DNA from 3 places in the Terrisporobacter glycolicus ATCC 14880 genome. Region 1 is predicted to be linked to each of the others. Evidence: riboswitches for the same ligand, from Rfam matches in the RefSeq annotation. Region 1 holds a riboswitch; each other region holds the start of a gene.
What was found. A riboswitch is a leader RNA that binds a small molecule or an ion and turns the genes downstream of it on or off. The one in region 1 is predicted to bind lysine.
Positions count from the first base shown of each region.

Region 2: another riboswitch for lysine. It lies ahead of TEGL_RS13000 (Na+/H+ antiporter NhaC family protein); the one in region 1 lies ahead of TEGL_RS07265 (amino acid permease).
Region 3: another riboswitch for lysine. It lies ahead of TEGL_RS09580 (aspartate kinase); the one in region 1 lies ahead of TEGL_RS07265 (amino acid permease).

Region 1 is NZ_CP117523.1:1,481,275-1,487,306, forward strand. It holds gene brnQ (branched-chain amino acid transport system II carrier protein) at 1-1,120, shown strand, start outside; gene TEGL_RS07260 (lysozyme inhibitor LprI family protein) at 1,315-2,139, shown strand; lysine riboswitch at 2,272-2,448, shown strand; gene TEGL_RS07265 (amino acid permease) at 2,699-4,150, shown strand; gene TEGL_RS07270 (LytR/AlgR family response regulator transcription factor) at 4,954-5,682, shown strand; gene TEGL_RS07275 (GHKL domain-containing protein) at 5,709-6,032, shown strand, end outside.
Region 2 is NZ_CP117523.1:2,615,260-2,621,291, forward strand. It holds gene TEGL_RS13000 (Na+/H+ antiporter NhaC family protein) at 27-1,772, opposite strand; lysine riboswitch at 1,997-2,168, opposite strand; gene TEGL_RS13005 (DUF4362 domain-containing protein) at 2,261-2,857, opposite strand; gene TEGL_RS13010 (lipoate--protein ligase) at 3,047-4,033, shown strand; gene TEGL_RS13015 (TVP38/TMEM64 family protein) at 4,066-4,656, opposite strand; gene TEGL_RS13020 (mechanosensitive ion channel family protein) at 4,856-5,713, opposite strand; gene TEGL_RS13025 (diaminopimelate decarboxylase family protein) at 5,828-6,032, opposite strand, start outside.
Region 3 is NZ_CP117523.1:1,921,944-1,927,975, forward strand. It holds gene TEGL_RS09570 (hypothetical protein) at 117-1,799, shown strand; gene TEGL_RS09575 (hypothetical protein) at 1,930-2,535, shown strand; lysine riboswitch at 2,618-2,820, shown strand; gene TEGL_RS09580 (aspartate kinase) at 2,942-4,138, shown strand; gene lysA (diaminopimelate decarboxylase) at 4,153-5,448, shown strand; gene TEGL_RS09590 (tetratricopeptide repeat protein) at 5,610-6,032, shown strand, end outside.

The DNA.
Region 1 (6,032 bases):
AGATATAAACACTGTACTAGGAAGAACTGGGAAAAGGTTATCATTTATTCTGGCAACAGCAATAATGATTTGCCTAGGACCACTTTTAGCAATACCTAGAACAGGTGCAACAACATTTGAAATGGGAATACAACCAATTTTTGGTGGATTCAGCCCAATTTTATTCTCAGTTTTATTCTTTGGTTTAACACTTGTTCTTACAATAAAACCATCTAAAGTAGTAGACATTATAGGACAATACTTAACGCCAGCTTTGTTAATAGCATTAATATTTTTAATAATAATGGGTGTAGTATCACCACTTGGTGATTTAAATGAAGCACCAGTAATAAGCAATATATTCTCTGAAGGTATATCTCAAGGATACCAAACAATGGACCCATTAGGAGCAATAGCACTATCTGCAGTTGTAATTATTTCTCTTACTCAAAAGGGATATACAGAAGAATCACAAAAGATAAAATTAACTTTACAAGCTGGACTTGTAGCTGCAGTAGCCTTAGTTATAGTATATGGAGGTTTAACATATTTAGGTTCAACTGTGGCTCATCAATTTGCTGGAGTTAGCCCAAAAGATATAAACCAAACTTCACTAATAGTTGGCATAACAGAGCAATTATTAGGAAAACCAGGAAAAGTAGTCTTAGCAATAATAGTTGGACTAGCATGTTTGACGACAGCTATAGGACTTGTATCAGCAACAGCACAATACTTTACTAAAATAACTAAAGGTGCTTTAAAATATGAAACTATAGTTATTGTTGTATGTATATTTAGCGCAGTAGTATCTAACTTTGGTGTAAGTACTATAATACAATTTTCTGCACCAATATTATCAGTTATTTACCCTGCAACAATAGTTTTAGTAATAATGACTTTATTTGGTCACAAAATTAAAAATGACAATGCATTTAAAGGAGCAACATATGTGGCACTACTTGTAAGTATTCTTACAGTTGCAAATAACATGGGCTTCGAAATTGCATTTATAAATAAATTACCACTTAGTACTTTAGGATTTAACTGGATTATTCCAGCAATCATTGGAGGTATTATAGGAAGCATTATACCAAACCATAAGGATGATAAGGGATATGACAGAATTGATGACGCCTTATAAACATTTAAATACTATACAATAATAAAAAAGTCTGAGGGATTTAATTTTCTCTTAGGCTTTTTTATTTGCACTTAAAGATTTTATTATGACTAACTATATATTAATTCTATAAAATATATAGATATTCAACAAAATATTTAATATAATTAATATATAAAATAGAAATATTTGTAAAGCAAGAAGGGATTGAGTAAATGAAAAAAGTAATAATGCTATTAACTATATTATGTTTATTTGTTGTAGGATGTAGCAAAAAAGAGGATACATCATCTTATGATAAATATTTAGAAGATGGGAAAAGAGCAGCCACAAATGAAGAATACGATAAAGCAAAGAACTTATTTGGTTTAGCAAAAGAGGAAAATAATAATGAAGAAGAAGCAAATGCACTTTATAAGCAAACAAATAATTTAATAGAAGCAATTGATTCTAAGGAAAAGAAACACTACGATGTGGCAATACAGCTTTGTGCATCAATAGAAACAATAAATAGTGAAAGTGACATAATAAAAAAGGCTGCAACGGATTTAAAGAAAAAGTGTGTAAACTTAAAGAATAATCCTGACCAAGAAGAAAAAGAAGAAAAAGAAGCAAAAAAAGAAAAGAAAAAGACAGTAAAAGATAAGGCTAAAGAGGAAAGCAAAACAGCTAAAAATATTAAAAATGATTATAAAAATAAAGCTAAAGAAGCTAAAGATTTAGCAGTTAAAAGAGATGGTATATTTAGATATCAAGCAGCATTAATAAAGACTCTAAGATCTTATGATATGAAGGACGTTGAAAGTGCAAAAGCAGTTTATGAGTTAAGTGATGAAATGTTAAATAATTTATATAAAGATTTAAAAACAAATTTGGATAAAAGTTTATTTAATAAGTTGAAAAAAGAGCAAGTTCAATGGGTTGAGGAAAAAATGGCAAAAGAAAAGGGGCTTAGAAAGGATAAACTTTTTATGTACCAAAGTCTTGCCACAATTACCATTGATAGATGTGAGAAGTTCAATGAAAGGTATTATAGATAATAACAAATATTGGTACTTTAGTTTTCATGGTTAATTTAAAAAATTGCTTTGAAATTTAATTAAATTTAGTGAAAAACATTTACAAAATTCATTAAATGGCGTATAATTAATACATAAATTTAAACTAAGTATAAAAAAGATAGAGGAGCGGTAATTAATAGTACTAGTAATTAGTAAAAGCATAAAAATTTACTAGGAAAGGAAGTATCGCCGAAGTTGTATAATTGAAGCTAAAAAGTTGTACAGCTGGGGATGCAGAGAATATCTGTATCACTGTCACAAATTATTTTGTGGTGAGCTATCATTTAAGGGATAATATATACTTAAATATACTGTATCCATTTTAGTGTATTTTTGTATTTACGTAGCCTTGAGTGTTAAGCTCAAGGCTTTTTTTATTGTAAGTTATGTTTTTCTGATTTATAGATAAATTACAATAACCAACTTATTGACGCGAGTAAGGTTGTTGACAAAGTGGTAGCAACATAATTCACTAACACGTCATTCGAGCCAAGCAAATTTTTTATATGGGAAATATCTATTGTAGAGGAGAGACATCATGGGAGAAAATAAAAAAATAAAATTATGGGCATTAGTAATGCTTATATTTGTTCCTACTTTTAATTTTACTAACATCGCAAGTAACGCAGTATATTTAGGGGCAACTGCTATACCTTCATGGGTGATAGTATCAGTACTATACTTTTTACCACTGTGTGGAGTTATAGCTGAAATGGCATCTTTTAACAAAGACAAAGACGGTGGAATTTATACTTGGGTAGAACAAGCAATAGGTGAAAAATGGGCATTCATAAGTACATGGTCTTATTTTATAGGTATACTTTTCTATCTACAAATGGTCTTTTCCAGAATACCTGTAGCAGCATCATGGGCTTTACTTGGAAGAAACGTATTTACTGATTCCAATGCTTATTTGTTGCCAATACTATCAATATTTATATGTATAGCTATGACATATATAGCAACAATAGGTGTAAGTAAATTCTCTAAGCTGGCTGATTTTGGAGGGAAATTTACTCTAGCAGCAACAATAATATTTATAGTAATGACTGTAGTTGGATATTTTAACGGAACACCTTCTGCAACTGAGTTTAGTGTGGAAACAGTTGTTCCAAAATTTAATGTAAGTTATTTCTCAACTTTTTCTTGGTTGCTATTTGCAGTATCAGGTTCAGAAGTTGCAGGGACATATATAAAACAAACAGAAAATCCTAAAAAGACATTTCCAAAAGCAATGGTTATAGCAACTATACTTATAGCATTATCATATATACTTGGTTCTGTGGCTGTACAATTAATAGCATCACCAGAAGTTTTGGAAAGTGCTGGTATAAAAGATGCAGGGTATGTGGTTTATAGTATAGTAGCAAACAACTTTGGAATAAATGGAAAAATAGTAGTTCAAATATATGCGGCGATATTCTTAGTAACATCAATAGCAGCTTATATAATATGGATGGAGTCTCCAATAAGAGCTATGTTTGGAGAAGTTCCAAAGGGAACATTCCCAGAATTCTTAGTTAAGAAAAGAGAAGATGGAACATTAGTAAACGCACTATGGACCCAATGTGCAATATTAATAGTATTAATAGCCATACCACTATTTGGACTAAAGTCTATAGATGCATTCTTTAAATTGTTAACAGACTTATCAGCTTTAACAGTTGTTATACCATATATAATCCTTATGTGTGCATATATGTCATTTAGAAAAAATAATAAAAACATTGATTTTAAATTCTTTAAATCAGATGTACTTGCCTACACTATGTCAGGAATAGCTTTAGTACTATCTTGTACAGGGTTCTTGGGAGCAGGTCTTGACTATGTCGTTGGATCTAGTGGAACAGAAGCTATTTTACTAATAGTAAAAACCTATGGTGGACCAGTAATTCTTATAAGTATGGGACTTGCCATAAGATTTATATCGCAAAAGTCTTATAATAAATCCAATGAAGGTAGATTGGAAGATAAGAAAAAGGCTATGTAAGATGTTTGATGAAAAGTAAGCAGATATAATTGAAAGCGTGTATTTTCTTATTGGAAAGTACATGCTTTCTTTTGCTTTACTTTAAAGATAGAAGAGAAAGTTAAAAATATGCTTATAAAATTAAAAATAAGAAATTTTATTATGTGAATTATTGTTGATTTATACTTTAAGAAGTATATAATTAACAATAGAGTGATTTTTAAAAAAGAAATTAGTATTTAAGTTTTGTTATTATAAAATTATTATAAAAAGTCATATTGCAAGACTTGGATAATTGAAAGCTAGTTATTTCAATTACTTGAGGTCGTACTACTATAAGAATGAATTCCATTAAAACAAGGATTGAAACTTGGAGTAATTGCAGCGGCTCAGCAAGAAAAAATAAGTGTTTTTTTATACTTATTTTTTCTTCCAAAACACAACTAAAAATTCTACCACCAAGGATGAATAATTTTCTACATAGTATAATTTACAATTTACAATTAATTAATAAAATAAAACTTTTATTTATATAAAAAAAATCATAGTATTGATATATTTGTTGGAAAAGAATAATATACCTAATACATACAATAGTGAATGATAAAATCCAATTAAAAATTGAAAAAGTGATAATATGGATCAGTAATTACTACTTTTCCTTACTTTAAAGGCTGTATATATACAGCCTTTTTCCATGTCAAATATTGAAATAATAAAAAAATTCATGTACTAATTAAATAAATTTGATATTATAAATAAGAAATTCAATATTTATTTTGGATTGCTAAATTATAATAAATTTACATTTAGGAGTGTTGCAAATGTTAAATATTTGTTTATGTGATGATGAAATAGATGTTTTAGATTGTTATTCACATAAGATAAATGAAATTTCATATAAGCATAATTATGCATTTAAGATTGAAACCTTTAGGAATGGTGAAAGTTTAATTTTTGATATAGAAGAAGACCCAAATAGATTCAATATAATAATTATAGATATAATAATGAAAAGTATTAATGGAATTGATACAGCAAAGATTTTAAGAAATCGTGGATATAGTGGAATAATAATATTTTTAACTTCAAGTAAAGAGTTTGCACTAGATTCATTTGAAGTAGAACCATTAAACTATATTCTAAAAGATGATAGTAATAACAGGTTTGAAGATATATTTTTAAAGGCTGCTGCTCAAGTTGATAAAAATTGCAATAAGAATATAATTATTTCTAGTAAAAATCAAAATAAGGTTGTTAATTTAGATAGGATTCTTTATATGGAAAGTTTAAATAAAAAAGCTATATTACATAATATTTATGGAGAAAGGGAAGAAGTAAATATTGTTTTTAAGAATATATATGAAAAGATTAAAGAACATGGATTTATTCGTTGTCATAAGTCATACATAATTAATATTGAGTATGTAAAATCATTTAATAATTTGGAATGTAGGTTACAAGGAGGGGTTACTGTGCCAATAGGTAGAAAATATTTAAAAGATTTTAAAAATATGATTGTGGAAAAAGAGTTTGGAAATATATTATTGTAACTTATTTAAAAGAATGAGGTAAGCATATGAGATTAAATCTTGTAGAAGGAATAACTTTTTCATTAATTTATTTTTTTAATAAGTTTTTCATGAATTATGTTAAGGAATTATTGCAACTAAGAAACAAAAGTTTATCAAAAGCATTTCCAATGATTATGTCTATTGTATCAATGGGATTAATTTGTAAAAAAATTTATATTCCAATTGTATATATTTTGATATTTTTAACATATATGGTCTTATTTAAAATAATTTTCTTCGACTCAATAGGAGTCATATATTGCGTAATTATAAATCAAATGTTTCATTTAATGTTATTTAGAGATATTGTTGTAGGAATTTTAAGTGTA
Region 2 (6,032 bases), 1.1 Mb from region 1:
AGGGATTTTTTATATTTTATAATAAATTAAGCTATTAAATTTTCTTCCTTTTCATCTATATCTACACTTTTTCCAAGTATTTGTATTCCTATAAACATTGCTATAAATGCTAAAGGGATTATTAAATAAATTGGAAGTCCCATTCCTGCTGGTATATACCCAAATAATATGGCTATGCTTCCAACGAATAAAGCATATGGCATTTGTGTTCTAACATGGTCTATATGATTACATCCAGCTCCCATTGATGAAAGTATAGTTGTATCTGATATTGGGGAGCAGTGGTCTCCGAATATAGAACCTGTAAGCACTGCACTTATACAAACTATTATATAAGACATATCTGGACTTATAGAATGAGCTAGCGGAATAGTCAGTGGCATAAGTATACCCATAGTTCCATAAGATGTTCCTGTCGCAAATGAAATTATTCCACCTAGTACAAATATTATACTTGGTAATAAAAAAGCTGGTACAGAACCTGATAATAATTGTATTAAGTATCTAGCTGTTCCAAGTTCTTTTATTACTGACGAAAGTGACCATGCACATATTAGTATTACACAAGTTATAACTAAAGTTTTCATTCCATCTACCCATATATCTAATCCTTGTGATACAGTAAATATTTTCTTACATACACCCATTGCTATAGCAACTACACCTGCAAATGAAGCAGATTGGAATAGCGCTACAGATGCATCAGCATTAGAAAATGCTTCTCTTATTGCTACAAATGATAGTGGTGAGTTATTAAATATTTGGATTAAACTTACATCATTTCCACTCATTATTGTTGTATAACCACTGTAGTAAAATGCAAATAATGATCCAACTATTAGTATACCTATTGGTACTATAGCATTCCATATATTTAATTTAACTCCTTGAAGTGGTTCTAAATCACTATGTTCATTACTTATTTTTTCATCTATATCTTTATTAGAAACTAAATTTGTATTTCCTCTTCTAGCTCTTAACTCTGCTTCTCTCATTGGTCCAAACTCTTTTAATAGCACTGCCGTTATAACTATAAATCCAAGTATTAATATATTGTAAAATCTATATGGTAATGTACTTAAAAATACACTAAATGCATTTGTATTTACTCCTATAGCATTAAATCCATCGCCAATTAGTCCAACTTCTAAACCTATCCAAGTTGAAATTATTGCTATTCCTGCAACTGGCGCTGCTGTAGCATCTATTACAAAGGCAAGTCTTTCTCTTGAAATATTCATTTTATCTGTAACTGGTCTCATCATCGGACCTATTATTAATGAATTTGCATAGTCGTCAAAGAATACTAAAAGTCCTGCTACCCATGTTATAAGCTGAGCACTTCTTGCGCTTTTTGCTTTTTTAGCTAGTGATTCAGCTATTGCTTTTGCTCCGCCCATTTTAGCAACTAAGTTGATTACTCCACCTATTGCTAGAACTTGAAGTATAATTCCTGCGTTCCATGGATCGGCTAATGCTCCAACAGCTCTATCTACTAAATCTAAAAATGCATTAAATAGCGCAGAGAAAATATTTATACTATTTAAGTTTAATAAAAATCCACCTGACATAACTCCAATAACCAAAGATACTATAACATTCTTAGTTATAAAAGCCAAAATAATAGCTACAAGTGGTGGTAATAGTGTTAATAGTCCATACTTTTGTGCATTTATTACAGCCATATCTTGTTCAGCTGCAAAACTCGTTACGCTTGATATTAAAATCAGTATAGTTGTCATTAATAATAATCTTACATTTCTTTTTTTCATTTTATTTCCCCCTATGTGATAGTTGTGAATATTTCAGGGTTTTGTCATTTTTAATAAAATTTGCTTTGCTCATGTTAATAATGGTTTATAACATAAATCCATTATTCCATTAAGTAGTTGAAAATTAATATTTTTTAATAAAAAATATTAATTTCTTTGTAATAAAAAAACCTTGATGGCTTCATCAAGGTTAAAATTACATACTAAAAATATTCTTAGTTCTTCTCAATGATAGCTCAACACTAAAATTAGTGACAGTTGTATACATATTTTATATACACCCAGCTATATAACCTTAAAGCCTCAGTTATACGCTTCGGCAATATTTCCTTTTTTAATAAATCATCGTGCTACCTCATTATTAATACTTATAAATATTGCACCTCTACCTATATATTCACTTGTTTTTTACAGTATATAATATATGCTTTACAAATACAATACATTTTGTTCAAATTGTCAAAATTATATTTTTTTACTGTAATCATCTATGAATTCATATAATAAAATACAAAGCCATAAGGTATCCAATCTGATATATTTGAACTTAGTAAAGAGTAATTAAGCTCATCTAAAGTTATTTTATTATCATCTAATAAGTATACATAAGTTTTCTTATTTTCTTGAAATAATTTTAAATATTTAAAACTGTATTCAAAATAATCTTCCTCTTTATCATCTCTATACTGATCTCTAGAGTCATCTTCAATCATAAAGAATTTATTGTCTTTGCAGGATAAGTAAGTCAGTATTGGGTCCTCTTGTTCAGTATATTGAACTATTAACACACTATCTTCTTTTTTCTTTTTACTATTATTATAAAAATTATTCCATATTTTCTTATTTGCTACTATTTGTTCATCTTCTATAACTACAATATTATTTTTTTTTGCTTTTTCAGCTGTTAAATTCTTGGATTCTCCATAAGATTTTAATATTTCTTTTACTTTTTGTGAATCTTTTGCTGAATATATTTTAAGTTTTTCCTCACTAAAAGTATCTATAGCCTTTTTAGTATCAGCATTTTCACATCCTAATAAACTACAAAAAGTTATAAAAATAATAATATAAATTATCTTTTTCATCTTATTCCCCCCTATATACTGATTATTACTATCTTCTTTTTTTTTTTAACAATTCCTTCAATTTTCATTCTCTATGATTATGAAAATTGCGACAAATTCTTTAATTATTAATATTTATTAAAGGAAATTCTCATATTTTGTTGAATATTAGTAAAATATCTGATTACAAAATTTATGGAGGAATAGACTATGCTGTTAATCAATAATACTAGTACAAATGCTTACTTTAACTTGGCTATGGAAGAATATTTTTTAAAAAATACTACTGAAGATATATTTATGCTCTGGAGAAATGAAAGCGCTATAATTGTAGGCAAAAATCAGAATACATTATCTGAAATTAATTATGAGTATGTAAAAGAAAATAAAATAAAAATCGTAAGACGACAATCTGGTGGTGGTGCTGTTTTTCATGATTTAGGTAATATAAACTTTACATTTATTTCATGTAATGATAATACCTTTAGTGATTTTAAGCGATTTACTATGCCAATAATAGATGCTTTAGAAACTTTAAATATACATGCTGAATTTTCAGGAAGAAATGATTTACTCATTGATAATCAAAAGTTTTCAGGCAATGCCCAGTATAATTATAAAAATAAGGTAATGCATCATGGTACACTATTATTCTCATCTGAAATAAATGATTTATCTAGTGCGTTAAAAGTAAAACCATCTAAGTTTAAAGGAAAGAGTGTAAAATCTGTTAAATCCCGTGTTACAAATATTAGTAATCATTTAGACAAAAATATGACTGTTTTAGAGTTTAAAAATTACTTAATGAACTTTATAAATAGCCAGGATGAAAATAATCGTCTCTACGAATTAAGTGCACAAGATATAAATGAAATTAACAAATTAGCAGAAGAAAAATATAATACTTGGAAATGGAATTTTGGTCATTCACCTAAGTATGCTCTTAATAATGAAATTAAGTACCCTGGTGGTAATATAGAATTTAGTTTAAATGTTAAAAAAGGACTAATTAATGAGATAAAATTCTTCGGAGATTTCTTTGGTAAAAAGGATGTTTCTTATATAGAAGATATATTAAAAAATATAAATCATAATGAAAATAGTATTAAAGCTATCTTAAATAATATTGATATAAATGATTATTTTTTAAATTGCAATATAGATATATTAGTTGATGGAATAATGGGTGCAAAGTAAATTTAAAATTAAAATGAAGAATAGACCTTTGCCTATTCTTCATGCATTCTTTTCTTTTCAAAATTATCTAAATCCTTATTTAGTTTATTTCCTATTTTCCAAGCAAAAAATGTTATTAAAATTAAAGTTAATACTTTCAAAGGATTTGTTATAAAACCAATTATGTCTTTTCCTATATAACTAACTATAAAAAACATAACTAATTTTCCTGCTACTACTGCAGATACAAAGTCTGTAGTGTGTCTTTTGGCTAATCCTTGAGATATTGTAACCACACAAGCTGGTAAAAATGGACAAGCATAAGCAAAAAATAATAGCATAAACCCTTTTTCTTCTACCCAATCAATTGCTTTTTCTACTTTTTCATTTTTTAATAATTTAACAAATTTTTTATTGCTAATTTTCTTAACTATTAAAAATAGACATATAGTTCCAGCTGTAGAACCTATCCACGATATTATTAACCCTTGATACATACCAAATAAGGCCGCGTTAGCAGTAACAATTGCAACTAGCGGCAGTATAGGCAGAAAACTTTCTATAAATACACTTGTTAATCCAACAACAATAGACAATAACCAATAATCATTTACTATATTATATATGTTTTGAATATATTCCATAAATATCTCCTTTTTATCATTTTAAAATCATTATAAATAATTATACCATAATAAATTTTTTTAAATCTATTGTGAATAAATTTTCATTTTTTCTTAACAATTTGCACCTTTATACACTATTTTCTTAATTTTTTCTTACTATTTTGTTATTTATTCTTTTTAAATTCATACAAAAAAGATTGCTAAAAAGCAATCTTTTTTATTTTAATATTTGTTTTACATGTAAATCCATTTGAGGATATGGTATTGAAATCTTTTCCTCATCAAATCTAATTTTAACTTGTTCTAATAAATCATAGTATACAGTCCAGTAATCAGGTGTTTTTACCCAAACTCTTACAGCAAATTTTAAAGAACTAGGTCCTTGTTCAAATAATCCAACAAATGGCTCTGGATAATCAAGAATTAGTTTATTTTTAGCTACTATTTCTTTTAAAACACTTCTAACTTTTAAAATATCACATTCATATCCTGCTGAAAATGTTAAATCAACTCTTCTAGTTTCTTTTGTAGAATAATTTATTAAACTTCCATTTGATAAAGTTCCATTTGGTATTAATACAACTTTATTATCTACTGTAGTTAAAGTAGTATAAAATACGCCAATTTGTTCAACTGCTCCTTCAAATTGAGCCGCTTGAATATAATCTCCAACTTTAAATGGTCTAAGAAGTAAAATTATAAATCCTCCAGCAAAGTTTGATAAACTACCTTGAAGTGCAAGACCTATAGCAACCCCAGCCGAAGCAACTATAGCTGCTAGTCCTGATAACTTTAGTTCCCAGTATGCACCTGCAATTACAAGCACTAATAAGCCTTTTAAAGATATACTTATAAATGATCTTGTAAACTTTACTAATGTCATATCTACATTTCTTTTTTCTGCAAAAGTTACAAATCTTTTTGATAATCTATTTATTATTTTAAATCCTATTATTATTAAAATTGTACCTATTATTAACTTTATTCCACTACTTAGTGCCCAATCTAATATTTTTGTAGCCATAGTTTCCATGGTCATATTTTTAAAATTCATATTTTGTATTTCTTCAATCATCAATTTACCTCCAAGTCTATTACATATATAAATAAAATAATACACTTTTTCGAGAAAATTGTCTAGAATAGTTGCAAATAATTATAATAAATCATATCATGTAAATTTATGTAATTAATCTATTACATAATCATCCTTACTACTATAATAGATTTCTACAGGCTTTTCTTGACTACTAAATAAGAATGGTGTAAGAGAATACGCATAGCTTCCAGCATTATTTATTAAAATCAAATCATTAATTTCAGCCTTAGTAATAAGTATATCTTTTGCTAAAATATCAATAGCCGTACATAAATTTCCTCCTATAGTAACTATT
Region 3 (6,032 bases), 440 kb from region 1:
AATTACCATATATTACTATGGTAATTTTTTATTTTCTATTATATATTATTTATTAATCTAAACATGTAAAAAAAAGGTTATAATAGTAATAAGAGGTATAATGGAAAGGAGAAAAAATGAAAAAAATATTTAAAACTTATGGGATAGCTTTATTAATAGTAGCTATTTATGCATTTGTAAAACTACCAGTACTGAGGTTTGATTTCACATCAGGATTTACAATGCTAATTTTATTCTTTGTTTTAGCTGGTGTTCTTGACATGATGCTTGATAGAGGAGAAAGAACATCTAAAAGTGCAAAAAATAACTTTTTAATAGCAGGTGTTTTGTTAGTTGTAATTATTATTATTCCATTCTTTGTAACATCTCCTATATTTAGAGCTAGTTCTTATAAAGACTTACTTGGAAAAGTAGAGGAAAGTGTTTTTACAGAAGATGTGAGTCCAGTAAGTGTGGATAAAATTAGAATTGTAGACAAAGATATGGCAATAAAATTAGGAGAAAAAAAACTTGGGGAAATACCAGCAATAGGAAGTATATCTAAAGTTGGTGACTACTCAATACAAAGTGTTAAAGGGGAATTATATTGGATTGCACCTCTCGTGCATAGAGATATTATAAAATGGATAACTAATTTAGAGGGTACTAATGGTTATATTATGGTATCAGCAAGTGATCCGCAAGACGTGAGATTAGTTCAAAACCTTGATGGGAAACAACTTAAAATAGTATATCAAGAAGAAGCATATTTCTTACAAGATTTACATAGACATGTTTATCTAAATGGTGGTATGAAATATGGTATGACTGATTTTAATTTTGAAATTGATGACAATGGAAAGCCTTATTGGGTTGTAACTTTATATGAACATGCTGTTGGATATGGAGGATCAAATGCAGTAGGAACAGCTATTGTGGATGCTCAAAGTGGAGATGTTAAAATATACTCAATTAAAGATACACCGAAGTGGGTAGATAGAATACAACCAGAAAGCTTTATAGTGGACCAAATAAATAATTGGGGACTATATGTAAACGGATTTTTAAATTCAGTAATATCTGAAGAAGGTGTATTACTACCATCAGAGGGAACTTCCTTAGTATATGGAAAAGATGGAAAATCATATTGGTATACAGGAATTACTTCGGCAGGAGCAGATGAATCAACAGTAGGATTTATGTTAGTTGATTCTAGAACAAAGGAATCAAAATTGTATATGCAAACTGGAGCAACAGAAACTGCAGCTATGACAACTGCAGAAGGAAAAGTACAAGAAAAAAATTATAAAGCAACTTTCCCAGTTATGTATAATATTCTTGGAAAGCCAACATATGTGCTAGGCTTAAAAGATAAGGCTGATCTTGTAAAAATGGTAGCATTTGTATCTGTTGAAGATTATAGCATAATAGGAATGGGAGATACAAAAGAAGATGCCTATAAAAATTATAAAGAAGCATTAGAATCTAAAGGGAACGATATTGATTTTAACACAAGTGAAAACTTACAAAAAGTAGAAGGAACTGTATCTAGAATAAACCAAGATGTAAAAAGTGGAAACACAACATATTATATTACATTAAAAAATAATAAAGAATTAATATTTACAGGGACATCAAAAATATCTTCAGAGCTACCTTTAACAATGGTAGGAGATAAGGTAAGTATATCTTATGATAAAACAGATTCAAATATAATAAGCATTGCAGAGTTTGATAATATTAATATTGGAAAAACAGAAAAAACTGCAAATAAAGAAGAAAATAGTGAAAAAATTGATAATAAAGAAAAAACTGAGTAATATAAAATAGAATATATTAACAAAAAAAGGAAGAAAATTTTAATCTTCCTTTTTTTATTTGTAAATTTTATTAAGTGATTTTAATATAATATAGTACAACTTGGTAAAAACAGCTTCAAGGAGATTGACTATGGTGGGATTAGAAAAAGATATTTTGTATTTAGTAAGTAGAGTAAGATGCGTCACAGAAAATCAAGTGGGAAAAGTATTTAATAGTAAAAAAAGAAATGGCAAAAAACCCCTAAAGAGGACATTGAGAAAAATGTGTAATGATTATACTTTGAGAAAGTTTCCATGTAATGTTAACTATACAAATTTTAAAGATAATTCAGGAGTTTATTATCTAAATGGAAGTAATATTGAAAAGGGAAAGAGTTTAACAAAAATGTTACTAGGTTCTGAAATTGCAATTAGATTAAATAGTGCAGGATATGAAACTGTTAGATTTTATAGAAATGCAAAAGTAGGAGATGAAACTTATGATATATTTATAGAATATATAAATCCCTATGGAGAAAGACTACAAGTATTAATAGACATTGAACTGGATGAAAGCTTTAGATGTTCAAAGTATAGCAATATTTCTAATGATATTGATAACTCGACCATACCATTTTTTATGGTACCAAAGGTTATTGTTATATCTTCTAGAGAACAAAAGCATAATAAGTGTAATATTAATGAACATATATATTTCTTAGATACATCTTTGAATAGATTATTTAATTATTTGTAAAATAAATAAATAGTTTTATGATTTTTATTGCATCTTAAAGTATGTTATGCTATTAATATATTATTAATAAAAAAAGATAAGAACCTAAGGTAGAGGCGCTGTACTTAATAGTACTAACATATAGCTGGCAAGCAATTATATGTTAGGAAAGGAATTACAGCCGAAGGTAGCTTATAGGCATATAAGCTATCTGGACTTATGCAAAACATGTATAAGGCTGTCACTTTTATTCGTAAGAGCAATGTAGCAACAGATCTGTTTTTAAGGTCGTTGGCGACATGAGCGAAGCGAATTTTTTCTAAGTGTTGAGCTACAAGGTTTACTATGGCTAATTTTAACGTCCAAAGTATACCTTTGGGCGTTTTATTTTTTTTTATGCAATTTCATAATTTAAGGGGTGGTAATAGTGAGCAAAGTAGTTGTTCAAAAGTATGGTGGAAGTTCTGTATCTAGTACTGAAAAAATTAAGCTTATTGCAAGTAAATTAATAGAAAGAAAAAAGAAAAATGCTAAGATTGTTGTTGTAGTTTCAGCTATGGGAGATACAACTGACGATTTTATAAGTTTAGCAAAAGACATAACTAAATCTCCAGACAAAAGGGAACTGGATGTGTTAATGTCTACTGGTGAAATGATATCTGCATCTTTATTATCAATGAGTTTAAACTCTTTAGGATGTGAAGCAGTGAGTTATAATGCTTATCAATTAAATATTAAAACTAGTGGACTTCATGGAAAATCATTAATAGATGATATCGATGTTAGTAAAATAAATGAAAGTTTAGATGGTGGGAAGATTGTAATAGTAACAGGATTTCAAGGTTTAAATGATGAAGGAGATATAACTACTTTAGGAAGGGGAGGCTCAGATACTTCAGCTGTGGCTTTGGCTGTAAAATTAGAAGGAATTTGTGAAATATATACTGATGTTGATGGTATCTATTTTACAGATCCAAGAAAATTTAGTGAAGCTAAAAAAATAAAAGAAATCGAATATGAAGAAATGTTGGAATTGGCAAGTTTAGGGGCCCAAGTAATGCATTCGAGAAGTGTGGAGTTGGCACAAAAATATAATGTGGAGTTATATGTAGGATTATCTTGTAGTGATATTAAAGGAACATACATAAGGGGGAATAAAGAAATGAAATTAGAGGATAAAGTTATTACAGGTCTTGCAACTTGTGATGAAGATGCAGCCATAACAATAGTAGATATAAATATGGAAGATGTATCTAAATTATTTGAAAAAATAGCTGTAGATGGAGTTAGTATTGATATGATAAGTCAGACAGCGCCATTTAATGGGAAAGTAAATGTGTCATTCACTATACCAAAGGATGATTTAATGGAATGTGAACAAATAGTTGGTTGCTTTGTACCAAGGGATAGTATTGTTATAGATGAACAAATAACAAAGTTTTCTTTAGTAGGTCTTGGCATGAAAAATACTAGTGGTGTTGCTTCGAAGGTGTTTAAAATATTTAGTGATAATAACATAGCTGTAAAATTAATTACGACATCTGAAATAAGAATTACATGTGCAATAAACTCTTCTTCGAAAGAAGTGGCAATAAGAGAAATAGCAAAAGAATTTAATTTATAAAATAGGAGGATAATATGAAACTTCATGGCACAATGGAAATAAAAGATAGTAATTTATACATAGGTGGGGTAAGTGCACTAGATTTAGCAAAAAAATACGAGACACCTCTTTATGTATTTGATGAGGAATTAATTAGAAATAATTGCAAAGAATATAATAAATATTTTAAGGTTAAAGAAAATAATAATAAAATTGCATATGCAGGGAAAGCTTTTTTACCTAAATATATGTGCAATCTAATAGATGAAGAAGGATTATATTTAGATGTTGTTTCTGGCGGAGAATTATTTACAGCTTATAAATCTAATTTTCCTATGGAGAAAATATTATTTCATGGAAATAACAAAACAATAGATGAGATTAGAATGGGTGTTGAGTTAGGTGTAGGAGTGTTTGTAGTAGATAATTTCTATGAATTAGATATATTAGAAAAGCTTTGTAAAGAAAAAAATATGATACAAGACATATTTTATAGAGTAACTCCTGGTATCGATGCGCATACTCACAAATATATTAGAACAGGTCAAATAGACTCTAAATTTGGTTTTGCATTGACAAATGGTGATTTTTATATGGCAGTAGAAAGATTAAAAGAATATAAAAATGTAAAATTAATTGGTATTCATGCTCATATTGGTTCGCAAATATTTGAGGTAGAACCTTATGAAGAAGAAGTTGATGTTATGTTTAACTTGGTAAAAAAATTAAAATATGAATATGATATAGAAATAAAAGAGATAGACTTTGGTGGTGGTATAGGTGTTTACTATACTAAGGAAGATAAGCCTAGAAGTATTAAAGAATTTTGCGAGAAAATTATAAATAAATGCAATGAAAAATGCAAAGAATTAAATATGAAGATGCCTACTCTTATATTAGAACCAGGTAGATCTTTAGTTGCAAATGCTGGAAGTACTTTATATTCTATTGGATCAATTAAAAATATTAAGGATGTAAGAACTTATGTAAGTGTAGATGGTGGGATGACTGATAATATAAGACCTTCTTTATACCAAGCAGGGTATGAATGTGCTATTGTAAATAAAATGAATAATGAAAAATCTGAACATAAGGTAACTATTGCTGGAAAATGTTGTGAAAGTGGAGATATTTTAATATCAAATACTAGTATATTAAATATCGAAAGTGAAGATGTATTAATAACAACGTCTACAGGAGCTTACGGATACTCTATGGCATCAAACTATAATAAAATACCTAAAAATCCAGTTGTATTTGTAAATAAAGGTAACGATAAATTAATATGTAAAAGACAAAGTTATGAAGATTTATTGTCTTTAGAGTTATAGAATAAAAAAGTTCTTTACTACTAAAAAAGTAAGGAACTTTTTTATATTAAAAATAAAATTGTATAAATACTTATTAATGTATAAATATAATTATATGAGATTTTATGATGTGCAAAATTAGTGTTTATGATAAACTATATTATACAACAGGGAGGATTTTCATGAAAAAGAAATTATTATTAATATTAGTTTTAATAACTGTTTTGACAGGTGGATGTAGTAAAATAACTGGAAAAAGTTCTTTAATAAAAGGACAAGAAAAACTTGAAAATCATAAATATGGTGAGGCCTTAACTTTATTATCTCAAGCCTTAAATGAAGATTCAGAAAATGAGTCAGCTAGAGCAATGTATATGCAAGCAAGAAGGATGCAAAATGCAGAGAATTACGAGAAAAAACATGATTATGAGAAAGCAATAAAAGAACTGGATTCAATTGTAAATATAAATGCAGGTTCTAAACAAATTAAGAGAGAATCAATAAATAAAAAAGCAGAACTTGAAAAATTACAAAAAACTGCTGAAAAAGAAGCTTTAGAAAGAAAAGAAAATGCAAAAAAAGCTTCTGAAAAAGACATTAATAAA